DNA from 4 places in the Mammaliicoccus sp. Dog046 genome. Region 4 is predicted to be linked to each of the others. Evidence: riboswitches for the same ligand, from Rfam matches in the RefSeq annotation. Region 4 holds a riboswitch; each other region holds the start of a gene.

Region 1 (7,510 bases), 1.1 Mb from region 4:
CATGATTATGCATTGAAACCATTCGGTAATACAGTCATGAATACGTTAAAAGATGCTAACTATGATGTGATAGCAATCGGTAAAATTAACGACATATATGATGGTGAAGGTGTTACAAAATCCGTTAGAACAAAAGATAATATGGACGGTATGGATAAATTGATTGAAGTAGTAAACAGTGATTTCACTGGATTAAGCTTCTTGAATTTAGTAGACTTTGATGCACTTTATGGGCATAGACGTGATAAAGAAGGATATGCACAAGCAATTAAAGACTTCGATAATCGTTTAGAAGAGTTAAAATCATCTTTAAAAGAAGATGACTTAGTAATCATTACAGCGGACCATGGAAATGATCCAACAGCACCAGGAACAGATCATACACGTGAATATGTACCATTATTAATGTTTAGTCCAAGTATTGAAGAATACAAAGCATTATCAGGAGATACAACATTTAGTTCAATCGGCGCAACAATTGCTGATAACTTTAATGTAACATTGCCGAAATTCGGTAAAAGTTATTTAAAAGAAATGGGCGTAGACGCTGAATAATAAAAAAAGAACTCGGAATTAATCCGAGTTCTTTCAGAGTGGGAGCGGGACAGAAATCTAATTTATATAAAAAAGATTTCGTATTCCCGCCCCGGCAAGGATGACTAGATACTAAAAACGGCTGAGACATTTATTATGTCCCAGCCTCATTTTTTTATGCGCTGAACATTGCAAGTGGAGGCTGACAAGCAACATTGAGAACGACTAACGAGATAGTTCTGAGAAACAATCCCGTTAGAAAATCTAACGAGACAGAAAGTGAAAACAATCTCGTTAGAGGTTAAATAGAGCACTAAAAAGACTCGATTACCTACAAAAAGTGAGAAAATAACGCGCTAATGAGATAGTTTTAAAAAACAATCCCGTTAGAAAATCTAACGAGACAGAAAGTGAAAACAATCTCGTTAGCGCGAAAATGGACTGAATATACAATAGTCCATAAAAAAAGAACTCGGAATTAATCCGAGTTCTTTTTTTAATCTTCTTTAAAGATATCTTTCCAGCTATCTCTCTTAGATAAAAATTCAGTTGCTAATTGTTGCGCGCCTTCTAATGAATGGCTAGCTGCCCAACCGCATTGTACTTCGTTACAAGCTGGTACTTCAGTTGCTTGTTCAACATCTTTTAATGTTGCTTCTAAGATATTTAATACATCATCATAATCATCATGGTTGATAAATGAAGCGTAAAAACCTGTTTGACATCCCATTGGGCTAACGTCGACAACTTTATCTGTATGATTTCTAATGTTTTCTGCCATTAAATGCTCTAATGAATGTAAAGCAGGCATTTCCATATGTGCTTTGTTAGGTTGTTTAAAGCGGATATCGTATTTATGAATCACGTCACCGTGTAATCCTTCTTTAATTCCTGCAAGTCTTACAAACGGTGCCTCAACGATTGTATGGTCTAAATTAAAACTTTCAACATTCATTTTTGTCATGATACTTCCTCCTTTGATTTCGGCATCATTATATCAAGTAAAAATTGAAAAAACAATCAATTCAGATTTATTGCTTTCTTTATAGGTCACTTTATAAGATAATGTAATAAATTGTTCCGAAATAAGGTGATAATATGGAAAGGTTAAAAGTAGTCCCATACGATAGTATATGGCAACATCTTTTTCTAGAAGAGAAGAAGTATTTACAGTCATTGTTGAAAGAGCATAGTGTCAGTATTGAACATATTGGGTCAACGGCGATTCCTGGATTATCTGCGAAACCAATTATAGATATATTAATCGTTGTGAAAGATAGTCAGTCAATAGATGCATTTACACATGAACTTTCAGTTTTAGGGTATGAGTCTAAAGGAGAAAGAGGCGTTATCGGAAATAGGTATTTTAAGAAGTATGATCAATATGGTGCGGTATCGCATCATTTACATATATATGATGAGGGTAGCCCACACATTTTGAGATTACTATCCTTTAGAGATTATTTAAGAACGTTTAATGGTGAAAGAGAACGTTATAGCAGATTAAAGCATGATTTAGTCTTGGACTATCCAGATGATAGCGTAGCATATTATAAAGGAAAAGATAGCATGATTAAAGAATTTGAGAAAAAGGCAGAAAAATGGTATTTAAATTCTAATGATATTGCTACAAAACATTGACATATCCGAGTGATAAAGTTAGAATTAAAAACAAATTTCATACGAATTATCCAGAGAGACTGAGGGATGGGCCCGATGAAGTCCAGCAACCTCCCATAACGGAAAGGTGCCAATTCCTACAGTAACGTACTGAGAGATAAATGATTGATTGGCGCACTCCTTAACAAGAAGTGCGCTTTTCTTTTGGAAAGGTGAATGGAAATGAGTAATTTATCGCAAAATATTATTAATTATATAGAACAAAATAAACATTTATATTTATCAATGAGTCATCAAATTCATGAAAGACCTGAATTAGGAAATGAGGAAGTATTTGCTTCAAAATTATTAAGTGATCAATTAAAAAAACATCACTTTAATATAGAGACAAATATTGCTAAACATCCTACAGGTTTTATTGCTACATATGATACAAACAAAGAAGGACCGACGATTGCATTTTTAGCAGAATATGATGCTTTGCCGGGACTTGGACATGCATGTGGTCATAATATTATCGGTACTTCAAGTGTGCTCGCAGGCATTAGTTTATCAAAAGTGATAGACGAAATAGGTGGGAAAGTCGTTGTTCTTGGTTGTCCAGCTGAAGAAGGTGGCGTCAATGGTAGTGCGAAAGCAAGTTATGTTAAAGCAGGCATAATTGATGATCTTGATGTTGCACTCATGGTTCATCCTGGTCACGAAACTTACGTAACCGTGCCTTCATTAGCGGTAGATGTATTTGACGTTAAATTTTATGGGAAAAGTGCACATGCATCTGAAAATGCAGACGAAGCAATTAATGCATTAGACGCAATGTTATCGTTCTTTAATGGCGTAAGTATGCTTAGACAACAAATTAAGAAAACGGATAAAGTGCATGGTGTTATCTTAAACGGTGGAGAAGCAGCAAATATTATCCCTGATTATACACATGCACGATTTTATACACGTGCAACTTCTCGTAAATCTTTAGATGTGTTAACGGATAAAGTAAGAAAAATTGCTGAAGGTGCAGCGATTCAAACAGGTGGAACGTACGAGCTTCGACCAATTCAAAATGGTGTAAATGAATTTATTATTAACAAACCGTTAGACGAATTATTTAGAAAACATGCAGAAGAAATAGGAGAAGAAGTAATTGAAGATGATTTTGGTTTTGGATCGACTGATACAGGGAATGTGAGTCATATCGTACCGACTATACATCCACATATAAAAATTGGACCTTCAGATTTAGTCGGACATACGAAAGAATTTTGTCAGGCAGCTGCCAGTCAAAAAGGCGATAAAGCATTGATAAGCGGTGCGAAAATTTTAGCATCAATGGGTTTAGAACTGATAGAGAACGCGTCCCTTAGAAATGAAATTATCCAGCATCATCAAACATTAAGGGAGAAATTACTATGAAAAAAGAATATAGGAAATCATTACCTTTAACTTTGAAAGACATTTATGAAGAAGATATGATTTATAATGCACGACCTTCATATGAGGATAATCCTTGGTTAAAAGCAGAGGAAGCCCAGTCTAATTTTTTAACAGCTAGAGAACTTATCATTAGTGATATGCCTATGATTGTACATGAAGCATGTATAACAAAAAATGCGAAAGACCTATTAAGTCTAGTAGCGCTAGAAATACCGAATAACATTCACACATTCTATGATCAATCATCATATGAAGCACTTATTAAACAATTATGTCACCAAAATAAGAAAATCTTCTTTCAATATATTCATGGTGACCATCTTTGTGAAACAGAATCATATGCGGTTAACAAATCAACATTCATCGATTTAAATAATAAGACAAAAATTGAACAATGGACAGGTGGTAAATATTTACCACAAAGAGAAATTGTTAATGTGGAAGACTTTGAAAATCGAGTGAAACAATGGACGTTACCGATTGTCATTAAGCCAGGTGATGAGTTACCAACAGCAGGCGGATATGGCGTGATGATTTGTTACAATGAAGAAGATTTAAATCAAGCGATAAAACGAATCAATGCAGCAACTGAAACAAAAAATATCATCATTGAGCAATTTATTGAAGAAATTCAAAATTACTGTGTGCAGTATAGTTATAGTAAAGAACAAGGTATTCAATATTTAGGTGCCGTTCAACAACTAACAGATAAATATGGATTTTATAATGGCAATGTCAATTTGAATGAAGTGCCTGAAAGTGTAATAGAAGCGGGATATGAAATTATGAAGAATGGCGTTGAACATGGTTATACGGGTGTGTCAGGATTCGATTTACTCATTGATAAGAATGAAGACGTATATGCCATTGATTTGAACTTTAGACAAAATGGTTCTACAAGTTTATTGTTACTTCAAGAACGTTTACAAGAAGGGTATCATAAATTTTTAAGTTACCATTCCAAAGGCAATAATGCACACTTCTTAGAAACAATTAAAAAGTACATAAGAGAAGGCTATTTATACCCATTATCTTACTATGATGGAGATTGGTTTAAAGACGAGCAAGTAAAGTCCCGATTTGCAGGTATATGGCATGCTGAAAATGAGTCAATTGCACTTGAAAAAGAACAAGCATTTATAAAAGAAATAAGCGAAAAATAAGTATAAACATAAATACAATTGAACGCTTAAATTTATATTGACTTCACGCTTTTAAATATAATATATTTTATAAGGATTAAATATAAAAATAAGGGTGGTATGACAATGGCTATACAAGATATGTCCATGTTCAAACAAATTCTAGCCAGGGAAAAATTTTACGTCATATTAATCGATCGTAAAATCTTAAGAGATCAAGAAAACGACATCCGTTTAATTTGGTCAAAAGAAGCACATGCACAATCATATTTAGAAGAATCAAACATCACTCAGTTTGATAAAATCATGGAACTTGATTTAGATCGATTTGTTACATATGAAATGGACGAAATCCTAGATGAAGGAGACCAATTCATCGTGGATCGATTTGAAAGTAATAAGGGGATAGAAGTAGAAGCAATACCATTTATTGAAGAAATTATGAGTGAACTAGACGATATACGAATTGAAGAATTTGCTGAAGACATCTGTAAAGAAAAATATGTTTACGGATTAACAGTCAAAGGACAAAAACAATTCATCATTATTTCTGAAGAAGATGAAAGCTTGCCAGATATGATGACCGTTTGGAGTACGAGAAAGTTAGCAGAAAAGATAAGACGAGAAGACTTTGATGAATACGAAATTATAGAAATAGAAACAGACGTATTTGAAGAATGGTTAGTAGACTTGAAACAAGAAGATATTGCACTTGGTGTTAACTTGAAATCAGGTATGATTGGTACAGTTACTGATCCGAAAGCAGTATTAAATGCAATGCCGTGTTAAATAATAAGCTAGATAAAAAGACTTTTGCAAAAGATGCAGAAGTCTTTTTTTAGTGGGTGAAATTTATTTAGCTCTTCCACATTAATGAGTATTAAAAAGAAGAATTTTTATTATGTTGACGATGGTAAAATTGTTTGATAAATTATTAGTAACTACCAAAGTAGTTACTACATCCCAACGTAGTTTTTAATGAATCGAAATAACCCTTAAGAGAAAAAGGATTTTCTCTTAAGGGTTATTTCTTGTTCTATTTCACTATTATTTTGATTTAAGTACTTATTAACGAGGACATCATGCCAAATGTAGTCTTTCATCATTTTTATTTGTGTGAGGTCTCTACTTATATACGCACGCATATTATCTTCTGCTGTTTGCCCGTATATCATATATGTGTGATCTATAATGATAATAAATGGTTTTAGTGCTTCTGAGTTTTTAACATAATTGGTTGGTCTGTGATTGAGTATATCATATCCTGGTTGTTCGACTTTAAATGTGATGCCTTGTAGTTGGATGTGATTTTCAATTTCTTCTTGAATAATATTGTACAGATCTGGCCAAATGGAAACGGTAATTTTATTTTCAGCTGTATGGATAATATTTTTTATGTGTTCAAATATCGCTGATGCGTGAGTAAGTACTTCGATTTGTATTGCATCGTGTTGCGTATCTGTATTTAATTTGGCTATTTCTTGTTCTAATGTTGATAGTGCTTCTTGTTGTTGTTTCTCGAATAGTTTGATTGTTTGTTCTGGATCCAAGGCAAAGTAGTATTTCTTATTATCTTGAAAGTTGATATATACAATGCCTTGTTCTTCTATTTTGTTTAATGCTTCATATATTTTCGACCTAGGTACACCTGAAATCTCACTGAGTTTATAAGCGGTTATACCTGGATTTTGGACTAAAGCTACATAAGCTTTTGCACCGTATTCACTTAATCCAAAATGTTTTAAAATACTTATCATTTTCTCCATTTTTATCACCTGTTTTTAAGTTACCTTTACGCCGAAAAGGGGCAGTATGTCGATTGCCTGATATTCTGAAACGGTTGCCCCTTTTAAATCATTAGGTTGAATCATGAGCGATTCGATTTCATTGGTTGATAAATCAATTTGATCGAAGGATGTTTCAATAACTTCTAAAGATTGAAGTTCACAATGTGTGATTGCTACATTTTTTTGAGTAGTAAAAGAAATGTACATCTCTGTCATTTGATTTTCTTTAAATAATACGTGATCCAATTTACAGTTTACAAACTGACTCATTTTCATTTGGCAATTTGTAAACTGTACATGTTTTAACGTTAGGTCTGTAAATGTTGCGCCTATCATGCGACATTCTTTAAAGTGTACTCTGTTTAATGAAGCATCACTAAAGATACAGTTAGATAAGTCACAACCTTTAAATACAATATCTAAGCCATGGATTTTTGTGAAGTCTACTGAATCGAATTGACATTGATTAAAATAAATTGTATCAATTTGACTCGTATCTTCATCAAAATTAATGATTGTTTTATTGAACGATAGGTTATACGACGTTTGGTAAAGTGTATAAGTTTGATCTTCAATAAAATCGAACGATTGATTATGTTTCGGTTCTATTATTTTCATTTGAAAGCTCCTTTTGAATTGAATTATCGATAAATAGAACCTAAAGCACCTGAGAATTCTCCATTTTCTATGAAAAATGGTTTAAGTCCTCTTAATACTGTGTAATCGATCACGATTTTTCGCAGTAAATCATTATTGATAAAGGATGAACCAATATATACGACATTTTCAGTTTCAAATTGTTTAGCAGCATGGATAGAAACCGTAGTCACTGTTTCACCAACAATACCTAATACAGCAGCTAAACGATCCTCGTTTGAGAAAGTCTCATCCATGTGTTGTAATACATGACCAAAATTGGAAGCAGTCAGTTCACCTGATATTGGTGTTTTGTCGCCTTTATAAATATGTTTTACTTTTAAATCAATTTTATCCCTG
Region 2 (7,510 bases), 1.2 Mb from region 4:
TGGTAAAGATTTAAATGACGTTACCGTTGGAGTAGATATATTGAAACAACAATATCCAAATGTACCGATACATATCGTAGGCTTTTCAAGAGGTGGTATACAAGGATTATTAACATATCAGCAAATTGGTGTTACAAGTTATATCATATGGGGTGGCGTTTCAGATATATTAATGATGTACGAAGAACGCATTGAGCTTAGAAATATGTTGAAAAGAATGATTGGTCATCCGAAGAAAGACCGTAGTGCATATGAGACAAGAAATGCATTGAAGGATATACATCAAGATAGTCCACCAATATTAATCGTTCACGGTACGGAAGATAAGCAAGTTAATATCAATATGGCTAAACATTTAGAACAACATTTAATTAAAGAAAATGTTGAATATCAAACGATATATAAAGAAGGCGAAGGACACGTCTTTCGACCAAATATTGAAAAAGATACCGTTCACAAGATTCAGAAGTGGATGGATCAATGTGAGAAAAATAAAAGCTGAGGCAACATAGAGAGCCGGCAAAAGTATAGACTTTGTCGGCATTTTTTACGTGCATGCTTTCCGCGGGTATGTTCTCAGCCTGTAGTCTTCGAATCATGTTGTTCCCGCAGGAGTCAGCGCTAAAAATGCTTGAGTTTTGTGGCTAACGAGATAGTTCTGGAAAACAATCCTCTTAGAAAATCTAACGAGATAGAAAGTGAAAACAATCCCGTTAGCGGGAAAAAATGGTGTTCAGAAGTGAGAAATAGAGGTGAAATCCAAAGAAATAGTGCTCTAACGTGATAGTTCTGGAAAACAATCCCCTTAGAAATTCTAACGAGATAGAAAACAAAAACAATCTTCTTAGAAATTCTAACGAGATAGAAAGTGGAAACAATCTCGTTAGCGGGAAAAAATGGTGTTCAGAAGTGAGAAATAGAGGTGAAATCCAAAAAAATACTGCTCTAACGAGATAGTTCTAGAAAACAATCCTCTTAGAAATTCTAACGAGATAGAAAGTGAAAACAATCTCGTTAGCGGGAAAAAATGGTGTTCAGAAGTGAGAAATAGAGGTGAAATCCAAAGAAATAGTGCTCTAACGAGATAGTTTCAGAAAACAATCTTCTTAGAAATTCTAACGAGATAGAAAATGGAAACAATCTCGTTAGCGGGAAAAAATGGTGTTCAGAAGTGAGAAATAGAGGTGAAATCCAAAGAAATAGTGCTCTAACGTGATAGTTCTAGAAAACAATCTCGTTAGCCATCACATTCACATGTATATCAATAATAAAAGCTGAGGCAACTTGTACAAGTTGCCTCAGCTTTTTATAAATCATAAATTTAATTATTTTTATTAAATGTAAATCCACCATCATTTTGAATATGTTCTGATGACTCACCGAATTTAGCAAAGTTTTCTTTAAAGTTTTTAGCTAGTTGTTTTGCTTTTTCATCATAAGCATCTGAAGAAACCCAAGTGTTACGTGGATATAAAATTTCTTCTGGTACGCCTGATACGTATTTCGGAATATTTAGTCCGAAGATATCATCTTGTACGAATTCAGCATTTTTAATTTCTCCACTGATTGCTCTGCGAATCATTGAACGTGTATGTTTAAGATCCATTCTAGAACCAACACCATATTCTCCGCCAGTCCATCCTGTGTTTACAAGATATACATCAACATCATGCTCATCTATAAGTTTACCTAATAGTTCTGCATATTCAGTTGCATGTAATGGTAAGAATGGTGAACCGAAACATGTTGAGAATACTGGTTGTGGGCTAGTAACGCCTCTTTCAGTACCTGCTAATTTAGAAGTAAATCCACTTAAGAAATGATACATTGCTTGTGATTTATCTAATTTAGAAATTGGAGGTAATACGCCAAATGCATCTGCTGTTAAGAAAATAATTGTATTTGGATGTCCCGCAATTGATGGAGTAATAATGTTATCGATAAAATCAATAGGGTATGCAGCACGTGTGTTTTCAGTTAATGATGTATCCTCATAATCAACTTCACCTGATTCTTGCACGCCAACATTTTCTAATACTGTTCCGTAACGAATCGCATCATAAATTTGAGGTTCTTTTTCACGACTTAGACTAACTGTCTTCGCGTAGCAACCACCTTCAATATTGAATACACCATTTTCATTCCAACCATGTTCATCGTCACCGATTAGTTTTCTGTTTGGATCTGCTGATAATGTTGTTTTACCTGTACCTGATAAACCGAAGAATAAAGCAACATCTTTATTGTAGCCAACGTTAGCTGAACAATGCATACTCATAATGCCTTTTTTAGGTAAAAGGTAGTTCATTACAGAGAAGATACCTTTCTTCATTTCACCTGCATATTCAGTACCACCGATCAAAATAACACGATGTTTGAATGATGTAATGATGAATGTTTCAGAATTAGTGCCATCTACTTCAGGATCTGCTTTAAATCCTGGTGCACTAATTACAGTGAAGTTAGGTGTAATGTTTAATGCTTCTTCTTTCGTTTCTGGGCGGATAAACATATTTTGTGCGAAAAGGTTATGCCAAGGAAGTTCGTTGATTACTCGTAAGTCTAATCTTGAAGATTCATCAGCTCCAGCATAGCCATTGAATACGTATATATCTGATTTTTGGTTTAAGTAGTCTATAACTTTGTCATATAGATTGAGGAAGTATTCTTCTGAGATCGGTTGGTTAATTGTACCCCAGTCGATGTCTTGTTCTGTATCTTGTTCTTTAACTATAAATTTATCTTTTGGTGATCGACCTGTGTATTTACCTGTTTCCATTCTAATTGCACCAGATTCAGTTAATATACCTTCACCAGATTCTAAAATGTGACGGTACAATTCTGTTCTAGACAGTTGGTTGTGAGTAGATTCCTTTTTGAGCAGGTTAGTTAATTCGATTGTTTCCGTAATAGTCTGTATTGCCATAAATGACGACCTCCATATGTTAATTTTATAGTTGTAAGCATTTTCATGGAATTAGTATAACACATTGAATTTTATAGTCTATACTAATTGGGGAATTTATTATAAAAATTTTATAATACGAGAACTTGAGGTACATTGACATTAATGAAAATCTCTAGTATTATCATTTTTGACGGATTCTCTTATCCTGAGTGGTGGAGGGACATGGACCCAATGAAACCCAGCAACCTCTTTCGAATGCGAAAGAAAGGTGCCAAACCGTTTGCAGACCAATATTGTCTGAACGATAAGAGCGAATGGACGAGTGTGCCTTCTCTCTTTATTTTATTGAGAGTGGGCACTTTTTATTTGCGCTGAGGTAGAGACCGTACAACTATATTTAAAGGAGATTTTTTATGTCAAAAAATAGAAGACTCTTCACATCTGAATCGGTAACTGAAGGACACCCAGATAAAATCGCGGACCAAATTTCTGATGCGATTTTAGACGAATTATTAAAGGGAGATCCTAAAGCGAGAGTCGCATGTGAAACAACAGTAACAACTGGTATGGCACTTATTGCTGGTGAAATATCAACTTCAACTTATGTCGACATTCCAAAAGTAGTTAGACAAACGGTTAAAGATATAGGGTACACAAGAGCGAAGTACGGTTACGATTTCCAAACAATGGCCATTTTAACTGCAATAGATGAACAATCAGCTGATATAGCTCAAGGTGTTGATTGTGCATTAGAAGATAGAGACGATTTAACTGATAATGAAATAGAATCAATTGGCGCAGGAGACCAAGGTTTAATGTTCGGTTTTGCTACTAACGAAACAGAAACTTATATGCCTTTACCTGGTTACCTTGCGCATCAATTAGCGAAAAAATTAACAGATGTACGTAAAGAAGGTACGTTAGATTATTTACGTCCAGATGGTAAGACGCAAGTAACAGTTGAATACGATGAAAATGATAAACCAGTAAGAGTAGACACAGTTGTCATTTCATCACAACATCATGAAAAAATTGAACTAGAAAAAATTCAACAAGATATTAAAGACCATGTTATTTATCCAATCGTGCCTAAAGATTTATTAGATGAGAATACTAAATTCTTTATAAATCCAACAGGTAGATTCGTAATTGGTGGACCTCAAGGTGATGCTGGTTTAACTGGTAGAAAAATTATCGTTGATACATACGGTGGCTATGCAAGACATGGTGGCGGTTGTTTCAGTGGTAAAGACCCAACAAAAGTAGATAGATCAGGTGCTTACGCTGCAAGATACGTAGCAAAAAATATCGTAGCAAGCGGCTTAGCTGATAAATGTGAAGTCCAATTAGCTTATGCGATTGGTGTGGCACAACCAGTATCGATTTCTATCGAAACTTTCGGTACAGGTAAAGTAGACGAAACATCATTAGTTGAAAAAGTAAGAGAATTATTCGACTTAAGACCAGCAGGAATCATTAAAATGTTGAACTTAAGACAACCTATCTATAAACAAACAGCAGCATATGGACATTTCGGAAGAACAGATGTTCAATTGCCATGGGAAGAACTAGATAAAGTTGATGATTTGAAGACATTACTTAAATAAGAAGTTATAAACCCCAAACTGCATTCGTAGTTTGGGTTTTTTTGATTTAGAGGGAGTGTTGTTCGCAAGATAGGACGAACGTGCAAATAAGAGTGTCGTTGTTTACAAGAATGGGCGAACGTGCAAATAAGAGTGTCGTTATTAGCATTTTGAGTTAAAAATGCAATCAAAATCACCTGATTTACCAAGTTATTTACAATTTTAGTGTTGATTAACTATTGAATTGTACGAAGTTTAAAAAATAACGGCATATATCGTATATATTTAAGGTTATATACTGAATTTCTTTAGGATTTTTACTATAATAGAGTTATTACATTTGAAAGGGAGCGATATGCAATTATGAGCCAATTAGAGCCGATTCATTATGGATTAATCGCAGCTGTTATTATTGCGATTATATTTATTATATTATTTTTCGTTGCATTGAAACAAAAGAAAAAATCTCTGAATAAAATTCAAGAAACACACAAACAACAGAACGAGTCATTGAAATCAGAACATCAGGAAAAGCTTGATCACGAAAGAGTAGAAAATAAAAAAGTATTAACTAAAGAAAAAGAAAATCATCAACAAGAAATTTCACAAAAAGAAAGAGAAATTGATTCATTAAAGTTATTCTCTAAAAATGAAGGCGAGTATATTACAGATAGACATTTATTAGAATTGAGAGATCAATTAGTAAATGAACGCCGAATTAGACCGGAAGATATGCATATTATGGCGAATATCTTTTTACCAAAAGATCCACTAGGCAAGATTCGTCAAGTTGATCATTTAGTATTAACGAGAACAGGTATTTATGTAATTGACTCAAACTTAGTTAGCGGTCATATTTACCATGGTATTACTGAACAACAGTTTGGTGATTTCCCAGTATTAGGTCAAGTGTTCGAAACATTAGATTTGAACAAGAACAAAGAGCAAACGTTATTACTTGAAAGAGAAGCGGACAAGAAGACAGCTGCGTTCCATTCTTATACGGATAATGTTAAGCATGTAGAAGCAACGACAGAAGAATTGCAAAGACAACTTGAATTGAACTATACGCCTACACCAATCTTATATTTCCATCCTAATGAAGTTTCTGAAGCAACAATCAGCAACTATTCACAAGATCCAAATATAAAAGTACTTGTTGGTGAAAAGCAATTACAACACTTCTTTAATAAATTCGTATTCCATGGTAGATTCCAATATAGCGTGGAAGATTTAGAAAGAATTATGGAAGAAATCGAAAAATTTAATCCGTAAGCAAAAAACATGAACTATTTAATTCTACAAGTTATACTTACCAAACAATGTTCATTTAATATTGAATGAATAATTTATAGGAGGTCTAAGAATGACTCAGAAGACAATAGAATTTTACAACGGTAATACAATTCCAGCCCTTGGATTAGGTACATTCAGAGTTGATAATAGCGACGAATGTAAAGAAGCAGTTAAACATGCGATCATAAGTGGTTATCGCCATATAGATACAGCGAAAGTGTACGAAAATGAAGAAATGGTTGGACAAGGCATTAAAGAAGGTTTAGCTGAAGCTGGTTTAAATCGTGAAGATTTATTCATAACAACTAAGCTTTGGATGTCTGATTACGGTCGTGAAAGCGTGCAAGCAGCATATGAAGCGTCATTACAAAGACTAGGTCTTGATTATGTTGATTTATATTTAATTCATTGGCCAGGTATAGATTCAGCATTAATTGTTGAAACTTGGAAAGCAATGGAAGCTTTATATAATGAAGGAAAAGTAAAAAATATTGGTGTAAGTAATTTCAATGTAAATCACTTAGAAGATTTATTGAAAGCTACTTCAATTAAACCAGTCATCAACCAAATTGAATGTCATCCATACATGACTCAAACAGAATTAAGATCTTACTTGAAAGCACAAAATATTGTCGCTCAATCATGGTCTCCATTAATGAATGGACAAATTCTTGAAGATGAAGTTGTTAAAGAAATAGCAAATGAATTAGGTAAAACACCAGCACAAGTAATCATCAGATGGAATGTTGATGAAGAAATTGTTGTAATACCTAAATCAGTTACACCATCAAGAATTGAAGAAAACTTAAACGTATTTGATTTTGAACTATCTGAAAATCAATTAGCAAGATTAAATGATTTAAATAAAGATGAAAGAATTGGTCCAGACCCAGCAGAATTTTCTGGTCAATAAAATTGAAAAAGCATATCACGTAGCTACGTGATATGCTTTTTATTATGGGTTAAAAAATATAACCTAAGTAACAAGCACTAATTGAAAGCACGATCGTTAAGAGGATATAAATAACCATTTGTTTATAAGATTTTAATAAAAAGCGTTCATACACTTCGAGTAGGTGAGTAGAGAACGTTGTGAATCCACCACAGAATCCGATAGCTAATAATGCATACATTGCGTCATCCGACTCGAAATGGTGCGCAACAATACCAATGATGAAGCTTCCAATTATATTGACTAATAATGTAGCTATTGGGAATGAAGTTGCGCAATACTTAGTACATAAATTGTTTACAAACTGTCTGCAAACAGCACCGAAACCTGAACTGATCATAATTAAGAACAATGTCATAAGCGAACGGCTCCTTTCTTATATCCTATAGCTATAAACACAAATCCAAGCAACATACTACTCAATACGTATATAAAAGCTAATAAGAATTTGCCATTCATTAATAATTGAACAGTTTCTAGACTAAGTGATGAGTATGTAGTAAAAGCACCTAGAAATCCAGTCGTAATTAATTTTTTGAAATTCGGGTGTGATTTGAAATAAGAAATGAGATAAGTTGAAAAAACACCCATTAATAAAGCACCTAAAACATTAACTGTGAGTGTAGCAAACGGGAAATAGGACTGTTGAATGAGCAACGCGCAAATGTAGCGCAAACTGCCACCTAAACAACCGCCAATAAATATAGCAATATAAACCATAGAAAATCCTCCATATAAAAATGGTGTCTAAATTTCTAATAGCTATCG
Region 3 (7,510 bases), 190 kb from region 4:
ATACAAATTCCACAAGCACGTCATATAGAAATGCATGTATTCTTATTAGGGTTCTTGCCAATATTAATTGCAGCAGTATGTTATCCACTCGGAAATCGAAAAATGATGCAAGTTGTAAATAGTGAAATAGGGACGATAGAACGTGTATACGGTATGACACTCGTTACAATACCAATTTGGATCACGATATTTATAATAGGCGTTGTGATTGAGGGTTTACCATCATTTAATCAAGTCGTTCAATCATTTGTTGTTGCTTTATTCTCAGGAATTATTGCAACAGTATTATTCTTCTATGCAACGAACTTAGTGAAGGATAATCAAGATCAATTAGCAGCTGTAGAAGCCACGCAATCTTTAGAAGTTGTATTTGCTATTATTGGAGAAATGATTTTGATGGGATTACCATTACCGAACGGATTGAGTATGATTGGTGTCGGTTTAATTATTGTAGGTATGTGTATCTATAGCTTTATAGATAAATTGTTTAATCGAAAAGTATCATAAAAATTGCTAAATATTGCAGGTGAGGGCTGACATACAACATTGGGCATGGCTAACGAGATAGTTCCGTGAAACAATCCCGTTAGAGCGAAAATAGCCCGCAAAAAAGCATAATTTACTACAAAAAATAAGAAAATGATACGCTAACGAGATAGTTTCAGAAAACAATCTTGTTAGAAAATCTAAAGAGATAGTTCCGTGAAACAATCCTGCTAGCATGGTTAATCTATATATAGTTAATGGACAAAAAGAGTCTGGGACATTATGTCCCAGACTCTTTTATTATCTTCAAATTTGCAAGATGATTAATAGAAGAAGCGATGTTTAAACTGAGATGTTGAATTCTGTGCTTCATCTTTTGTCGTTACTTTACGTCTGAATCATTGATGTTCCATTTCATTTCGTAAGCTTTTTCAGATGAACGTAATTTGAGATAAACTTCATATTTATCTGCGTCAGGTACATCATAATAAACATAACCTTCATCAGATTCACCTGGTTTTAGACTGGCTGAGAATCCATCGTCTGTATCGTCCATACCATAGAATTTAGAAACACGAGATCCATCTGCAAGAATACCGAAGTTTGAATCACTTACGTATAAACTAGAGTTATTAATATTTTGAAGTTTGTAGTAAACTTTTAATACTTTACCTTTAGAAGGTTTACTATATTTAGAACTTGGTTCAACGAATTCAGCTCTATCAACAGTTACTTTTGTACCGACCACATCAATTGAATTACCAACAGATGTAGATTTTCTTTCTGTAGTTGAACTACTGCTATCTTCTTCTGTCGTAGATTCCTCGGTTGTAGATTCTTCAGTTGTTGACTCTTCTGTAGTGTCTTCTTCAGTTGATTTTTCCTCTGTAGATTTTTCTTCTGTTTTGTTAGTCATGTTGTCAATTTGATTTTTGATTGGAGTTGCTGCACATGCACCAAGAATGACTGCCAAAATGATGAAGATAACTAAACACCCACCACAGCCAAATAGCCAAGGTTTCATGCTAGAACCATTTTCATCACCAGAGGTAGGTGGTGGATTACTCCCGTTTGAATCGTTAAATGGATTACTTTGTTGCGAGTTTTGCTGTCCCGAAGCATTCGTGTTAAATGGATTCTGGTTAGAATTTGCCATAATATTCCCCCCTTTTAATAATAATTTTAATAAGACTAAATTGTCTATACATAGCTAAAAAGGAGAATAGACCAGTTGTTAAGTGAATGTATAACAATTGTTGTGATTATTAATTACTTTTATTTTATAGTAATTAGGGAAATAAATCTACATAAGTTTAAGATAAATATAACTTTAATATTCAATTAATATAATTTATAAACTCAACTAAATGTACGAAGTATGTGAAGTAAATGCATAGATTCATAGAAAAAATATCGCTACTCATGTAAAATATAAATAGAAGAACATTGGAGGAATGACTATGACTGATGAACAAAAGAAAACGTTTCCTTATATCGTTGCGACAATATCGTTAGAAACAGAAGAAGATATCAAAAAAACTGTTCAAGAACTTGAATTAAACAAAGATTCAATAGATATCGTGGAGTTTAGAGCAGATACGTTAGCAGATACATCAATTGAAAACATTAATAAAACATTAATGACTTTTAAAGATGCATATCAACAAGCACCAATCTTGTTCACTTATCGTTCAGTAGGGCAAGGTGGGTTTGGAGAATTCGATCATGAAACTTACTATAAATTAATGCAAGACATGATTCATAATAAAAAAGTGGATTATGTAGATATTCAACTTGATACGTATGAAGATAATTTGATGAATTGTATTACAAAAGCACAAAATCATGAAGTTAAAATTATCATTTCACATCATGATTTTAAATCAACACCAGATGTAGAAGAGATGTATGTTACTTTTGAAAAAATGGCAGAATTAGGTGCAGACATCGGAAAATTAGCTGTAATGCCTCAAAATGAAAAGCATCTACTTGCAATGCTTAATGCAATGAATAGAGCGTATCATCAATTGGATATCGATGTGATTGGCATATCTATGGGTGAATTAGGAAGAATGACACGAATTACAGGTGGACTATTTGGATCTAAATTTACTTATGGTTACGTTGGTAAAGAAGCGGCACCTGGACAATTACATGTGAAAGAAATAAAAGAGCAACTCGCTTTATATCAAAAGTAGGAGTGTAGAAGATGGAATTAAAGCAAGCTATTATAGAAAGACGTAGCGTAAAGAATTATGATTATGAAATGTACATCGACGAAGAAAAAGTATTATCTTTAGTTGAACTTGCTGCATATGCGCCGAATCATGGAATGAGAGAACCTTGGAGATTGGTTTATATTAGTAAAAAACAAATTCCCGATTTCGCAGAACAAGTTGCGGAATCTGCATTTCCAAATGATAAAGAAAAGCAGGATAAATACATTAATAAAGTAACTAAAGTCGGAGGCATGTTTGTTATATTATCTAAACGTGATCCGAGACAAAAAGAATACTTAGAAGATCAAATGGCAATTGGTGCATTTGTGCAAAACTTAATGTTACTTGTACATGCTGAAGGAATGGGATCTTGTTGGAAGACACCGGAATTTATCTTCAAGCCGTCATTTAGAAGTATTGTTGATGCACATGCAGATGAAGAAGTGAATGGATTCTTATATATTACAGAACCAGATCCGAACGTTAAATTAATGAAAAGAAAAAACCAATCTATATTAACAAGATGGTAAATAAAAGAGACTGGGACATAATATAATGTCCCAGTCTCTTTTAGTATCTTGGCAGTAGATGACTGAGTTAAAAATGCGCTTGTATCAAGCTTTTTTCAACTCTAGTCATCCTTGCCGGGGCGGGACTACGAAATCTTTTTTTATAAATTAGATTTCTGTCCCGCTCCCTTTTTATATTATTTTAAATGTTCAGCTAAGAAAGCTTTTACATCTTCAGGTGTTTTCGCATTAGCTGAATGTAAGTGGGCAAGCTTTTCGTTTTTAGAGAATACTAATAAACTTGGGATACCCATAACATCATTTTCAGTTGCTGCTTCTGGCACTTGGTCACGATTGATTTGATACCAGTTGTATTGACTATATTCATCAATAATAGGATCAATCCATTGATTCATTCTCGTGCAATCTGGACACCAATCAGCAAAGAATTTTACAACGACAGGTGTTTCACTTTGTGTAATTTCTTCGAATTCTGCATATTGACTAATTGTTCTCATGATTTATTTGCTCCTTAGATATTATACTTATACTTGGATTATATCTTATTTTCAATATTAAAAAAAATATTTAACTCATTACTATCATGTTGAACGTTAATATTGTTATAATGGATTTAAATAGACAGATGGAGGTAAGTACATGATAAAATTTTATCAATATCCTAATTGTACAACTTGTAAAAAAGCAGCAAAGTTCTTAGAAATGAATGGTGCGAGTTTTGAACCGATTGATATTACACAACTTACACCTACAGCTAAAGAACTAAAGGATATGATTGATGGAACAGAAATTACTGTTGATCAATTATTTAATTCTAGAGGTGCTAAATACCGCGAGTTAGGCTTGAAGGATAAAATGCAAGATTTATCAGACAATGAAAAATTCGATTTATTAGCTTCAGATGGCATGTTAATTAAACGACCATTAGCAGTATTAGGTAACAAAGTAACGTTAGGCTTCAAAGAAGAAGAATATCGTAATACTTGGTTATAAAAATAGTTGCTTGAATAATCGCTTTATGTCATGATAATAATTGAATTACATATAGGAGGGGATTACTTTGACAGTGCCTAGTGAGTTAAAATATTCAAAAGAACATGAATGGGTAAAAGTAGATGGCGATGTTGCAACAATCGGTATTACTGATTTTGCTCAATCAGAATTAGGGGACATTGTGTTCGTTGAGTTACCTGAAGAAGGTGACGCATTAACAAGTGGAGATTCATTCGGTAGTGTAGAATCTGTTAAGACAGTTTCTGAACTATATGCACCACTATCTGGTAAAGTCGTTGAAGTAAACGAAGAACTAGAAGATAGTCCGGAATTTGTTAATGAATCATCATATGACAAAGCTTGGATGGTTAAAGTTGAATTAACTGACAAAGCTCAATTAGATGAGTTATTAGACGCGGATGCGTATAGCGAAATGATAGGTGAATAGCATGACATTTAACTCCACGGTACTGTAGTATCATGGAGTTTTTTGTAGTTTCATTTTGAAGTTGAACACTAATATTATTCATTTGTAGAAGGTGAAGCCCATGACGATCATAAAAAAAGTTTTAATCGTAGAAGGTATTTCAGATAAGAAACGAGTGAAAGAAGTATTAAATGATCAAGTTCATATTATATGCACCCATGGAACAATGGGTGTAGAAAAGATGGACGAGCTTTTAGATGAAATTTATGGTGCACAAGTATACGTGCTTGTGGATCAAGATAAAGAAGGCAAACGTATTAGAAAATGGTTTGAAAAATATGTAAGTGAAAGTCATCATATTTATATAGATTCTACTTTTTCAGAAGTAGCACGCTGCCCAAGACAATACTTAGCGAATGTGTTAAACTATCATGGATTTGCAGTGAACAATGATTTTGTATTGAAAGGGAAGTACCGTTATCATGACACACACAGAAATATCGAACGATATATACAAGCATTTTGATGAAGACATTCATTTATTATTTGGTTACACACCGACATGTGGTACATGTAAAATATCAGAACGCATGCTGGATATAGCAAACCAAATTACACAATTACCAATCAATAAAAGCGATTTGAATTTTTACCCTGAATTTTGTAAAGATTATGAGATTCAGTCGGTGCCAGTACTATTTATTATGAAACAGGATAAAGTGATGAAGCGTATTTATGCTTTTCAATCCGTCCCGTTTATAGTTGAGAATATTCAAAAAGTTATTGACGCTAAAAACTTATCATGATAGTATGAATTTAATTAAATACGTAATAACTCTTATCAAGAGTGGTGGAGGGATGTGCCCTTTGAAGCCCGGCAACCGTCATGTAAATGAAATGGTGCCAATTCACAGAAAGTGTTAACTTTTGGAGATGAGAGAAAGACAATAAATTTCACGCCTTTCTCTTATTTATTAGAGTGAGGCGTTTTTAATTTTTGAGATTAGGAGGCAACAGATTTGATTGAGTTAAATAAAGTTGTTAAAACTTTCAAAACTAAAAAAGGCGACATAACCGCTGTTGACAATGTTGACTTAAAAATAGATAAGGGAAGCATATATGGCGTTATAGGTTTTTCGGGAGCAGGAAAAAGTACGTTAATTCGAATGTTTAATGGACTGGAGTCACCAACTGAAGGTGAAGTCATTATTGATAATGTCAATATGGGAGAGTTAAATAAAAGTCAGCTTAGAAAAAAACGACAAAAAATAAGCATGATTTTCCAACACTTCAATTTACTTTGGTCTAGAACAGTGCAAGATAATATCGCATTTCCTTTAGAAATCGCGGGTGTACCAAAAAGAGAAATTAAAGAAAAAACGGTTGCCCTCATTAAACGAGTAGGATTAGAAGGAAGAGAAAATGCATATCCTTCTCAACTATCAGGTGGACAAAAACAAAGAGTAGGTATCGCTAGAGCGTTAGCTAATGATCCTGAAGTACTATTATGTGACGAGGCGACAAGTGCATTAGACCCTCAAACAACAGACGAGATTCTTGATTTATTAGTAGATATCAACAAAGAATTAAAATTAACAATCGTATTAATTACACATGAAATGCATGTTATTAGAAAGATTTGTGATCATGTTGCTGTTATGGAAAATGGTAAATTCGTTGAACAAGGTGAAGTTATCAGCGTATTTAATAATCCTCAAACACATGTCACACAACGATTTGTTAAAGATGATTTAAAAGCAGATGATCTAAATAAAACGTTAAGTAACTTTAGAGAAACTCAACCACATGGCGAAATTTGGAAATTGAATTTTGTTGGAGGTTCAAGTGCGAACCCGGTATTAGCTAAAATCATTAAAGATTACAATGTAGATATCAACGTCATTGAAGGTGATGTGAAGTTAACTCAAAATGGTACATTTGGTCACATGATCGTGCATTTACCTAAAGGTGATTACTCTAAAAAAGAAATCATTGAAGAGCTTAAAGATTTAGGTGTGAAGGTTGAGGTGAACGTAGGTGAATAAGTCATTTGGGGATATCATTACTGAAATGATTACAATGCCTAACGTGAGATGGGATGCTGTTTGGGAAGCATTAAACGAAACCCTTTATATGACAGTGGTTTCAACAGTATTTACATTTGTTTTCGGTTTAATATTAGGTACGTTATTATTCTTAACATCAAGAGGAACATCTAAAAGTTCACGTATATTCTATTCAATCGTATCGTTTATTGTGAACTTATTTAGAGCAATTCCATTCATTATATTAATTTTATTATTGATACCATTTACAGATATATTACTTGGTACAATTAGTGGTCCGAAAGGTGCTTTACCTGCTTTAATTATTGGGGCATCACCATTCTATGCGAGATTAGTTGAAATTGGTATGAAAGAAATTGATAAAGGTGTAATCGAAGCGGCTGTGTCTATGGGGGCAACAACATGGACAGTCGTTAGAAAAGTCTTATTAAAAGAATCACTACCAGCATTAATTTCAGGACTTACAGTGACAGCAATCGCATTAGTAGGATCTACAGCAATTGCCGGAGTTATCGGTGCAGGTGGACTTGGTAACTTAGCTTATTTAACAGGATTTACACGAAATCAAAACGACGTCATATTAGTATCAACAATACTTATATTAATCATTGTATTCGTCATCCAATTTATTGGAGATATAATAGTTAAAAAAATTGATAAACGTTAAAGGAGTGTCATTTATATGAAAAAAGTTTTTGGATTATTATTAGTATCATTATTAACGGTAGTTCTCGTTGCTTGTGGTGGAAATAGCGACAAAAAAGGTAAAGAAGAAACAATTAAAATCGG
Region 4 (7,510 bases):
ACCAATTACTTTTGTTGCGCCGGCATGTTTAATGACATTATTGATTGCTTCTCTCAATATCATCGCTAATGCTGATTGTTTAGTTGGACTGAGCGATTGCGCGCGATCTGCATTTTTAAATTCAAATAATAAATTCGCATTATCTAAAAGCGTATGCATCGACATAATTTCTTCTTCAAAAGATTGTATTTTCAAGTTATCCACAATGGATCTGACTTTCATCAAAGCCTCTTTCGACAATTCATTAACAGAAGCTATCTCTTCTTTCGCTTTATCGACATCTTTGTCTATTAATTTCATCGCAAGTTCAGATTTCACACTTAAACTCGCAAATACATGTCCTAAAGTATCATGCAAATCTTGACCGATTCGATTTCGTTCTTGTTCAGCTATGAGCGTATTAATGTGTTCATTTTGATTTCTAATTTCATCTTGTAGCTTTTTCGATTCTAAAAGTTTAAAATTGCCTAACATTACTAATATAATGACCACACTCATTGGAGCCATAAAAAGTAAGTAATCTCTGTGATTCATGGCTATAATAAATATCGTTATAGCAAATGCAATGATGTACATAAAGACTTCAATAGATTTCTTTTTCACTTGAAATACATATGGAATAATATATGCTGCGTAAAAGAAAAACATTAAATGTGATGCATTAAAAAGTTCTACAAAATAAAGTATGCCTATAAAATGAATCCCTAATAGCATTCTTCTTAACATTAATTTATTTGATAGGTCTTCATAAATCATGATTAAATAGCTGGCAGTAAATAGAACGGTAATCAATATACCACTCCACAATGGGCCTCTATGACCCAACACCGTCAAACTTAGTATAGGAAAAATTAAATATATTAAATTCGATGTTCCTATAGGTGCAGCTTTTATTTTTTCTAAAAGGGACATTAAATCACTTCCGTCTTTTTTCGTATAATTAACGCGATACTTATAAACAATATACAGTATACCATTAGAATGAGTAATGATTGAACATGCATACCTCCACTCGTTGTTAGCGAAAGAGACAGTTCTCTTAAATTATACGTAGGTGTTAAATATGATATTTCTTTTAACCAATCGGGAAACTGGTCTGTCGGAAACCAAAGTCCGCCCACAACCGCAAGCCCTAAATATAATATATTGGCTATCGCACTTGCCTTCTGAATGTCTTTCATTTGTGCGATTAAAACGCCTATGGATAAAAACATACTGGACCCTAACCACAATAATAATCCTGAACCGATCCATTCACCTGCAGACATTTCAACACCTTTATAAAGCCATCCTGTTAAAAACAAAGCAATGATTGAAATACTAAACATACACATGAGTTTTAACACTTTTCCTGCATAATAATATTTGGGAGTCAAAGGCGTTTTAAACAGATTTTTTGCCCAACCAATTTTGTTATCCTCAATCATTTCTAATGGGAATGTCATAATACAAAAGCTACTTAAACTGAAAGTCGCCATACTGTACATATATGCTTTATAAAATTGTGTTTCGTATGCTTTTGGTAAATCTAACATCGCTGTAAAGATGATATAAAATACAAGTGGCAGCATAATTGATAATGTTAAATACGATTTTTTCCTAGAAACTAATAGCAATTCAAATTTAAAATAGGCCCATAACATATCTCATCAAACCCTTTCGTTATTTTTAGAAAATATCGTATCCATTAACGACGCTTTAGATATTTCGATATCATTAAAATCCACATGATGCTCAAGCAGTGTTTTAATAACCGGATTTGCATCTTGTGTCGTAATAAACAACATATCTTTCATTTCTTCTACATTCACATTCTCTAAAAATTCAACAATATGTTTATTGGATGTTGGCATTTGAATATGTGTCTTACTTTCGCTGTAACGTATCGCTCTAGGCGTACTATCCATTATCAGTTTTCCTTTATCGAGTACGACAACACAATCTGCCATACGTTCTACTTCTTCAATATAATGAGACGTGTAGAAAATCGTTTTCCCCTCTTGCTTCATTTGTTCAATAACTTCCCAAAAGTGTTTTCTCATCTCTGTATCCATCGCACTGGTCGGCTCATCTAATATGATAAATCGAGGCTTACCTATAATCGCCAAAGTAAAATCAAGAATTCTGCGTTCCCCACCAGATAATTTTGAAGCAAATTGATTTAATTTATCATCGTCAAATCTCGTTATCTTTCTAAATTCAACCATAGAAAGTGTATCTTTATATAACGATTGATGAAGATGAAACAATTCTTTAACCTTAATCATTTCAGGAAAAATAGTCGTCTGAAATAGAATGCCCATACTCTTCTTAACTAATTGATGATCATCACTCACAATCTTCCCATCAGATGGATGTCTATCCCCAATAATCATGTCTATTAACGTAGACTTCCCCGCACCATTTGGACCAATGAGCGCCGTGCACTCCCCTTCATTTATTTGAAAAGACACCCCATTCACAACATTCTTAACACCATAAACCTTTGTTACACCTTGAACATCGATCATCCTCATCACCGTCCTTAATTAATTAACTTCAGTATAAATAACAACACAACACGTTATAAGTACAAACTGTCATAGATTCAACATGACAAATGTCATTAAAATCAATAAAAATAACAGTTCAATTAAATGGAGTTGACATTTTTCACTATTTATAGATAATGAAAATATAATCCATGTTTTTTATACAATTAGGAGATGAATCCATGACAATTACAGTAAATATTTATTATCGAGGCGAAGGAACAGCAGCAAAAGACTTTGCGTTAGAAATGATATCCAGTGGTATTGTTTCAGAAATACGTGAAAAAGAAGGTAACTTAAAATATGAATATTTTATGCCTTTAGAAGAAAATGGCACAGTCTTACTTATAGATCAATGGACCAATCAAAATGCCCTAGATGAACATCACCTTTCACAAACAATGGAAAAAATAATGAAGTTAAGAGAGAAATACACATTAACGATGGAAGTAGAACGTTATACAGAAGATCAAGACGGCATACCAAAACACGATGAACAGTATATTGTGAGAAATGAAGATAATAAATAAGTGGTTCCGTTTTCGGCTCAGTTTTTCTTAGTACTGAGCCGAAAACTACTATTCCATATTATTATGTATAAAAAAAACCATTTATAGCTCACTTTAATACAATGTAATCGACCAAGAAAAATTGTAGTGGTGGCTTATAAATGACTCAATTCAATTTCACCATAGACTGCATCAACTTCCTGCATTATAAATCTTTCTATTTAAGTTAACAGTATCATCATGCGTAAAATCTGGAGTGAAATTTTTCATAATTTCATCTCTTAATTGTGGTGCTTTTTGTTTATTAGCTTTTTCTAATGCTGTTGCTAATTCACTTTTTGTTAATTCAGTGCAGTACGCAGGTGTTCCTGGTTGTTGTTTCCATGAATCTGATAACTTACCATTATCTACAGCATCAAAACCTACTTCATTAATCAGTTGTTTGATGATATCTTTTTCAGCATCGTTGTTTCCTGAAATCCCTATAGCTATACGATTGTCAGTTCCTTGAGGACTTCCTTTTTCCGCTAATGTATATGCAAGTAAATTGTTAAAAGCTTTCACTACATCTCTACCTATTTGTTGAGATACCCATTCACTTTCAACTTCTCCATCTTCAATTGCTGCTATTTTATGATCTCTAAATGGATAATAATTAGATGTATCAACGATAATCACTTTATCTTCAACTTTTGAAATAACATCTTTAATATCAGTCATTACTTTTGTTGGTATAGATAAAATTAAAACATCTATATTCGTTACGACATCTTCAACTTCGACTGCTTTACCGCTAATATTTTTATCTTTTAAACGATCAACACTACGTACATCAGCAATTTTTACATCGTGACCGCTATTAACAAGCTTATGTGATAATGTTGCGCCAATGGGACCCGCACCAATAATTCCTATTTTCATCATAATATCTCCTTTAATTTAAATGTTTTATTTAGTTCATTGATTATATTCTTTTTACTTACATAATCCAAGAAGGCAATAAAATAAGCCTAGGTACATATTTTCGTACTTTTGTGATGTATATGACTTTTCAGTAATATTTTCGAAGGAAAAAATTTTATCATTAGACAAATTTCACTTTATTCGTTATTATAAGGGAACAATAAAATAGCTCGTAATCTTATTTAGAGTAGGTGGAGGGAATTGGCCCGAAGAAACCTCAGCAGCAGGCGTTTGCACTGTGCTAAATCCAACAAGTGATACTTGAAAGATAAGAAGAATCTCTAGACAGCTCTTCTTAATTTTAAGATGAGCTGTTTTATTGTAACTCAAACTTTAGGAGGCAATAATATGAGAACAAGAGAAGATATTTTAGCAGATTTAGATGAATTAAAGGAACACCCACCTAATAATTGGGCGTCCTCAATTGGAAGAACACAACAGAAAAGTGCACTACTTGCTGAACTTAGAAAGTTAGAATCCGACTACGTCCCAAGCAACCAAAATCATCATGATGATCAAACGATTCAGTTCAATGAATTTGAAATTAATATTAGAATAACGAAGAAATAAATGAACACGCACGAATGCCGACAAAGCAATATACTTTGTCGGCATTCATGCTATTAAAAACAAGCAAAAAAAATAAGCTAACTATATTTGCCGTATAGTTAGCTTCAAACACTAAGGTTCGTTTGGTAATCACATCCACAGTGTGAGCCTTTACTCGATAGTCATCAGCGTACTCTAAAACCTGATGGCTATTTTTAATACAATTAAATATTAACATTACACTTACTATTTACCAACAATTTACACAATTTTTCACGCTAATTATTACCAAATGTTTACATAAAACAAAGGCCTGGATTTCATTTTTCCAAGCCTCTTTTTACAATCTATTAAATTAAAGCGTCGTTTCCTTTTTCTTGTTCAACTAATTTTCTATCGTATATTTTAATGAATGGGAACCATACTAAGAACGCGACTGCCCCACAAATAAGTGCTACGACAACTGCTGTAAAACTGCCGGCAGTACCGATAAATGCACCAAACCCGATTGGCGATGGCCAAGGTACTTGCGCAATAATCGGTTTAACAATTTCTAACTTGATCGCCCAATAACCAATAGATGCTGAAATCATTGGTGCTAAGAAAAATGGTATCGCTAAAAATGGATTATAAACAATCGGCAAACCGAATACTAATGGTTCATTAATATTGAAAATACCTGGTGCTAATGCTGCTTTACCTAATACTTTCAGTTGTTCGGATTTTGCTAAGAATGCGATAAAGATACACATACCTAACGTTGCTCCTGATCCACCCATGATTGCGAATGAATTTGGGAATTCTCCGGCAAATGGTATATTTGCTCCATCAATATTTAATTGCATATTAGAAAGCAAGATTGGTGTGATGAATGCTCCGATAATATTAGCACCGTGAATACCTACAATCCAAAGTGCGTGAATTAAGAAGTATATAACCAATATACCAATCCAACTACTTGTTAAATAAACAACAAATCCAAATGGTACTGCAATAATTTTAAAGATATCTGTATTTAATGCGACTAAAATACCAGTGAATATTAACACAACAAATGCTACTAAAAAAGCAGGTATTAATGCTGTGAATGATCTTGAAACACCTTCTGGAACGGCTTCAGGCATTTTAATAATCCACTGACGCTTTACACAGAGACGATATAATTGAACTGCGATAATGGCCATAACGATGGCAGTGAAGATACCTGTCGTTCCTAATCTACTGACACCGTCACCTGACATTTCCCAACCGTTAAATATATTGACGTCTTTCTTCATTATATTAACTACTACCATTTTCCCATCTTCAATGACTAACTGAGGAATAGCCATAAAGAACGCAAACATTGATAATAATGCACCGTTCAATGGATTTACTGCTAAGTCTTCCTCATCTGCATAAATCTTCGTATACTCGTAACCGATAACTAAACAGAAATATAATGCCAATATCCCCATTGTTGCTTTGTTCGCTAACATATACAAGTCACCGATTTTAAAGAACGTATTATTCCAAATGCCTTCTAATGCTGGAATTGTTTGTGGTATTACGTTCAATACTAAGAACATCGATCCGACAATTGTAAATGGTATACATGCCATCCCGGCTGCCATAATTGCCCTAACAATTCTAAATGATGCAACTTTCCCCATTGGACCCATTAAATATTTCTCTAATAAAGCAAACACTTTGTTTTCCGACCCCATACCGATACCCCTTTTCTATATTTAATTTAATGCACGTTCATATCTCTGCAATCGTTTAAAATGCCAATCCTTATCTTGTCGAATATTATTTAGCCTGAACATGACAAAACCACTAATGATTAATCCTGCAACAAGCGCCCCTATAATAAATATTCTCGTAGCAGATTGATCAATTAAAAACGGATATAAATGTTGAAATAAAGGTGTAAATAATACCATGATGATTAAAGCGACATTGACGATGAATAACGTTGAAAAGCTATAAAATGTATATTTCGCATGATTTGAATGACGACTATACATACGCACTTGTTCAGCCACGCTGACAATCATTAATAACATCAGCATCAGCGGTATGAGCAGCAATAAAGAACGACTCATCGTAAGTGTGAAAAACCAATATAAATTTGTGAAAAAGAATAAAGCCGACATGTATCTCACTAACAAAAATCGATTAAAATACATCGTCTTAAGACTGGTTTCTTTTCTGTTTTTTTCTATTTTTGCTTTTGTTTCTTTATTCATGTATATCCCTCTTTCAAATGACGTTATTTAACCTTTTGATATAAATGCAACATTTCTATCGCTACTTCTTTTAAAGTCATTGTAGTCATGAGATGATCCTGTGCATGTACCATAATGATTTCCATATCAATCGTTTCACCTGATGCATATTTTTGTAATAAATCTGTTTGTGCTTGATGTGCTAATGTAATTTCTTGATTAGCTTCATTTAATAGCTGTTCTGCTTCTACATAGTTGTCCTCGCGCATACATTTAAATGCATCATGGATACTTGTACGCGCCGTTCCACTATGTAATATAATTTCGAACGAAACGACTTGAATGTTTTCCTGTTCCATAGGCTAAACCCCTTTATTTATAATACTGACCAACCATATACGCCTTAAAACTTTGATAATCTTTACAATCCATGAGCGCCGTTACTTTATCATTTGAATCTATTAAATTAACGATAATATCAATGATTGTCTTTAATTCATTGTCATTATATTTTGATGGTGACAACATAATAATCAGTTTAATTTTCTCGTGCTGTTCGTCCCAGTAAACGCCGTTTGGTACGAGTGCAACTGCGATACTTGAATAATCACCAACGGAATGTGCTGTATGTGGCACCGCTACTTCATCACTAAAGACGACTGAGCTCAAACCTTCTCTATATTGAAGTTGCTTTCGTAACTTACTTTCAAAATCCGCTTCTTCCTTCATACTTAACTGCTTAATCAAC

Evidence for each region. A riboswitch is a leader RNA that binds a small molecule or an ion and turns the genes downstream of it on or off. The one in region 4 is predicted to bind S-adenosylmethionine.
Region 1: another riboswitch for S-adenosylmethionine. It lies ahead of P3U32_RS03270 (M20 family metallopeptidase); the one in region 4 lies ahead of P3U32_RS10835 (hypothetical protein).
Region 2: another riboswitch for S-adenosylmethionine. It lies ahead of metK (methionine adenosyltransferase); the one in region 4 lies ahead of P3U32_RS10835 (hypothetical protein).
Region 3: another riboswitch for S-adenosylmethionine. It lies ahead of P3U32_RS09835 (methionine ABC transporter ATP-binding protein); the one in region 4 lies ahead of P3U32_RS10835 (hypothetical protein).

What each region holds. Positions count from the first base shown of each region.
Region 1 is NZ_CP120131.1:670,486-677,995, forward strand. It holds gene deoB (phosphopentomutase) at 1-555, shown strand, start outside; gene P3U32_RS03260 (S-ribosylhomocysteine lyase) at 1,031-1,498, opposite strand; gene P3U32_RS03265 (GrpB family protein) at 1,633-2,175, shown strand; SAM riboswitch class I at 2,219-2,318, shown strand; gene P3U32_RS03270 (M20 family metallopeptidase) at 2,377-3,564, shown strand; gene ldmS (L-aspartate--L-methionine ligase LdmS) at 3,561-4,748, shown strand; gene P3U32_RS03280 (DUF2750 domain-containing protein) at 4,854-5,516, shown strand; gene P3U32_RS03285 (TrmB family transcriptional regulator) at 5,723-6,493, opposite strand; gene P3U32_RS03290 (pentapeptide repeat-containing protein) at 6,509-7,132, opposite strand; gene coaW (type II pantothenate kinase) at 7,156-7,510, opposite strand, start outside.
Region 2 is NZ_CP120131.1:963,928-971,437, forward strand. It holds gene P3U32_RS04920 (alpha/beta hydrolase family protein) at 1-502, shown strand, start outside; gene pckA (phosphoenolpyruvate carboxykinase (ATP)) at 1,322-2,926, opposite strand; SAM riboswitch class I at 3,106-3,219, shown strand; gene metK (methionine adenosyltransferase) at 3,322-4,515, shown strand; gene P3U32_RS04935 (nuclease-related domain-containing protein) at 4,858-5,769, shown strand; gene P3U32_RS04940 (aldo/keto reductase) at 5,861-6,703, shown strand; gene crcB (fluoride efflux transporter CrcB) at 6,753-7,100, opposite strand; gene crcB (fluoride efflux transporter CrcB) at 7,097-7,462, opposite strand.
Region 3 is NZ_CP120131.1:1,987,691-1,995,200, reverse strand. It holds gene P3U32_RS09880 (DMT family transporter) at 1-507, shown strand, start outside; gene P3U32_RS09875 (DUF4352 domain-containing protein) at 869-1,642, opposite strand; gene aroD (type I 3-dehydroquinate dehydratase) at 1,947-2,684, shown strand; gene P3U32_RS09865 (nitroreductase family protein) at 2,696-3,235, shown strand; gene P3U32_RS09860 (thioredoxin family protein) at 3,412-3,732, opposite strand; gene P3U32_RS09855 (arsenate reductase family protein) at 3,875-4,228, shown strand; gene gcvH (glycine cleavage system protein GcvH) at 4,296-4,676, shown strand; gene P3U32_RS09845 (toprim domain-containing protein) at 4,777-5,181, shown strand; gene P3U32_RS09840 (thioredoxin family protein) at 5,138-5,461, shown strand; SAM riboswitch class I at 5,491-5,595, shown strand; gene P3U32_RS09835 (methionine ABC transporter ATP-binding protein) at 5,675-6,700, shown strand; gene P3U32_RS09830 (methionine ABC transporter permease) at 6,693-7,388, shown strand; gene P3U32_RS09825 (MetQ/NlpA family ABC transporter substrate-binding protein) at 7,404-7,510, shown strand, end outside.
Region 4 is NZ_CP120131.1:2,173,671-2,181,180, forward strand. It holds gene P3U32_RS10810 (sensor histidine kinase) at 1-792, opposite strand, end outside; gene P3U32_RS10815 (ABC transporter permease) at 912-1,643, opposite strand; gene P3U32_RS10820 (ABC transporter ATP-binding protein) at 1,650-2,510, opposite strand; gene P3U32_RS10825 (antibiotic biosynthesis monooxygenase family protein) at 2,714-3,061, shown strand; gene P3U32_RS10830 (NADPH-dependent F420 reductase) at 3,233-3,961, opposite strand; SAM riboswitch class I at 4,179-4,278, shown strand; gene P3U32_RS10835 (hypothetical protein) at 4,352-4,573, shown strand; gene celB (PTS cellobiose transporter subunit IIC) at 4,903-6,258, opposite strand; gene P3U32_RS10845 (hypothetical protein) at 6,280-6,783, opposite strand; gene P3U32_RS10850 (PTS cellobiose transporter subunit IIA) at 6,807-7,121, opposite strand; gene P3U32_RS10855 (PTS sugar transporter subunit IIA) at 7,135-7,510, opposite strand, start outside.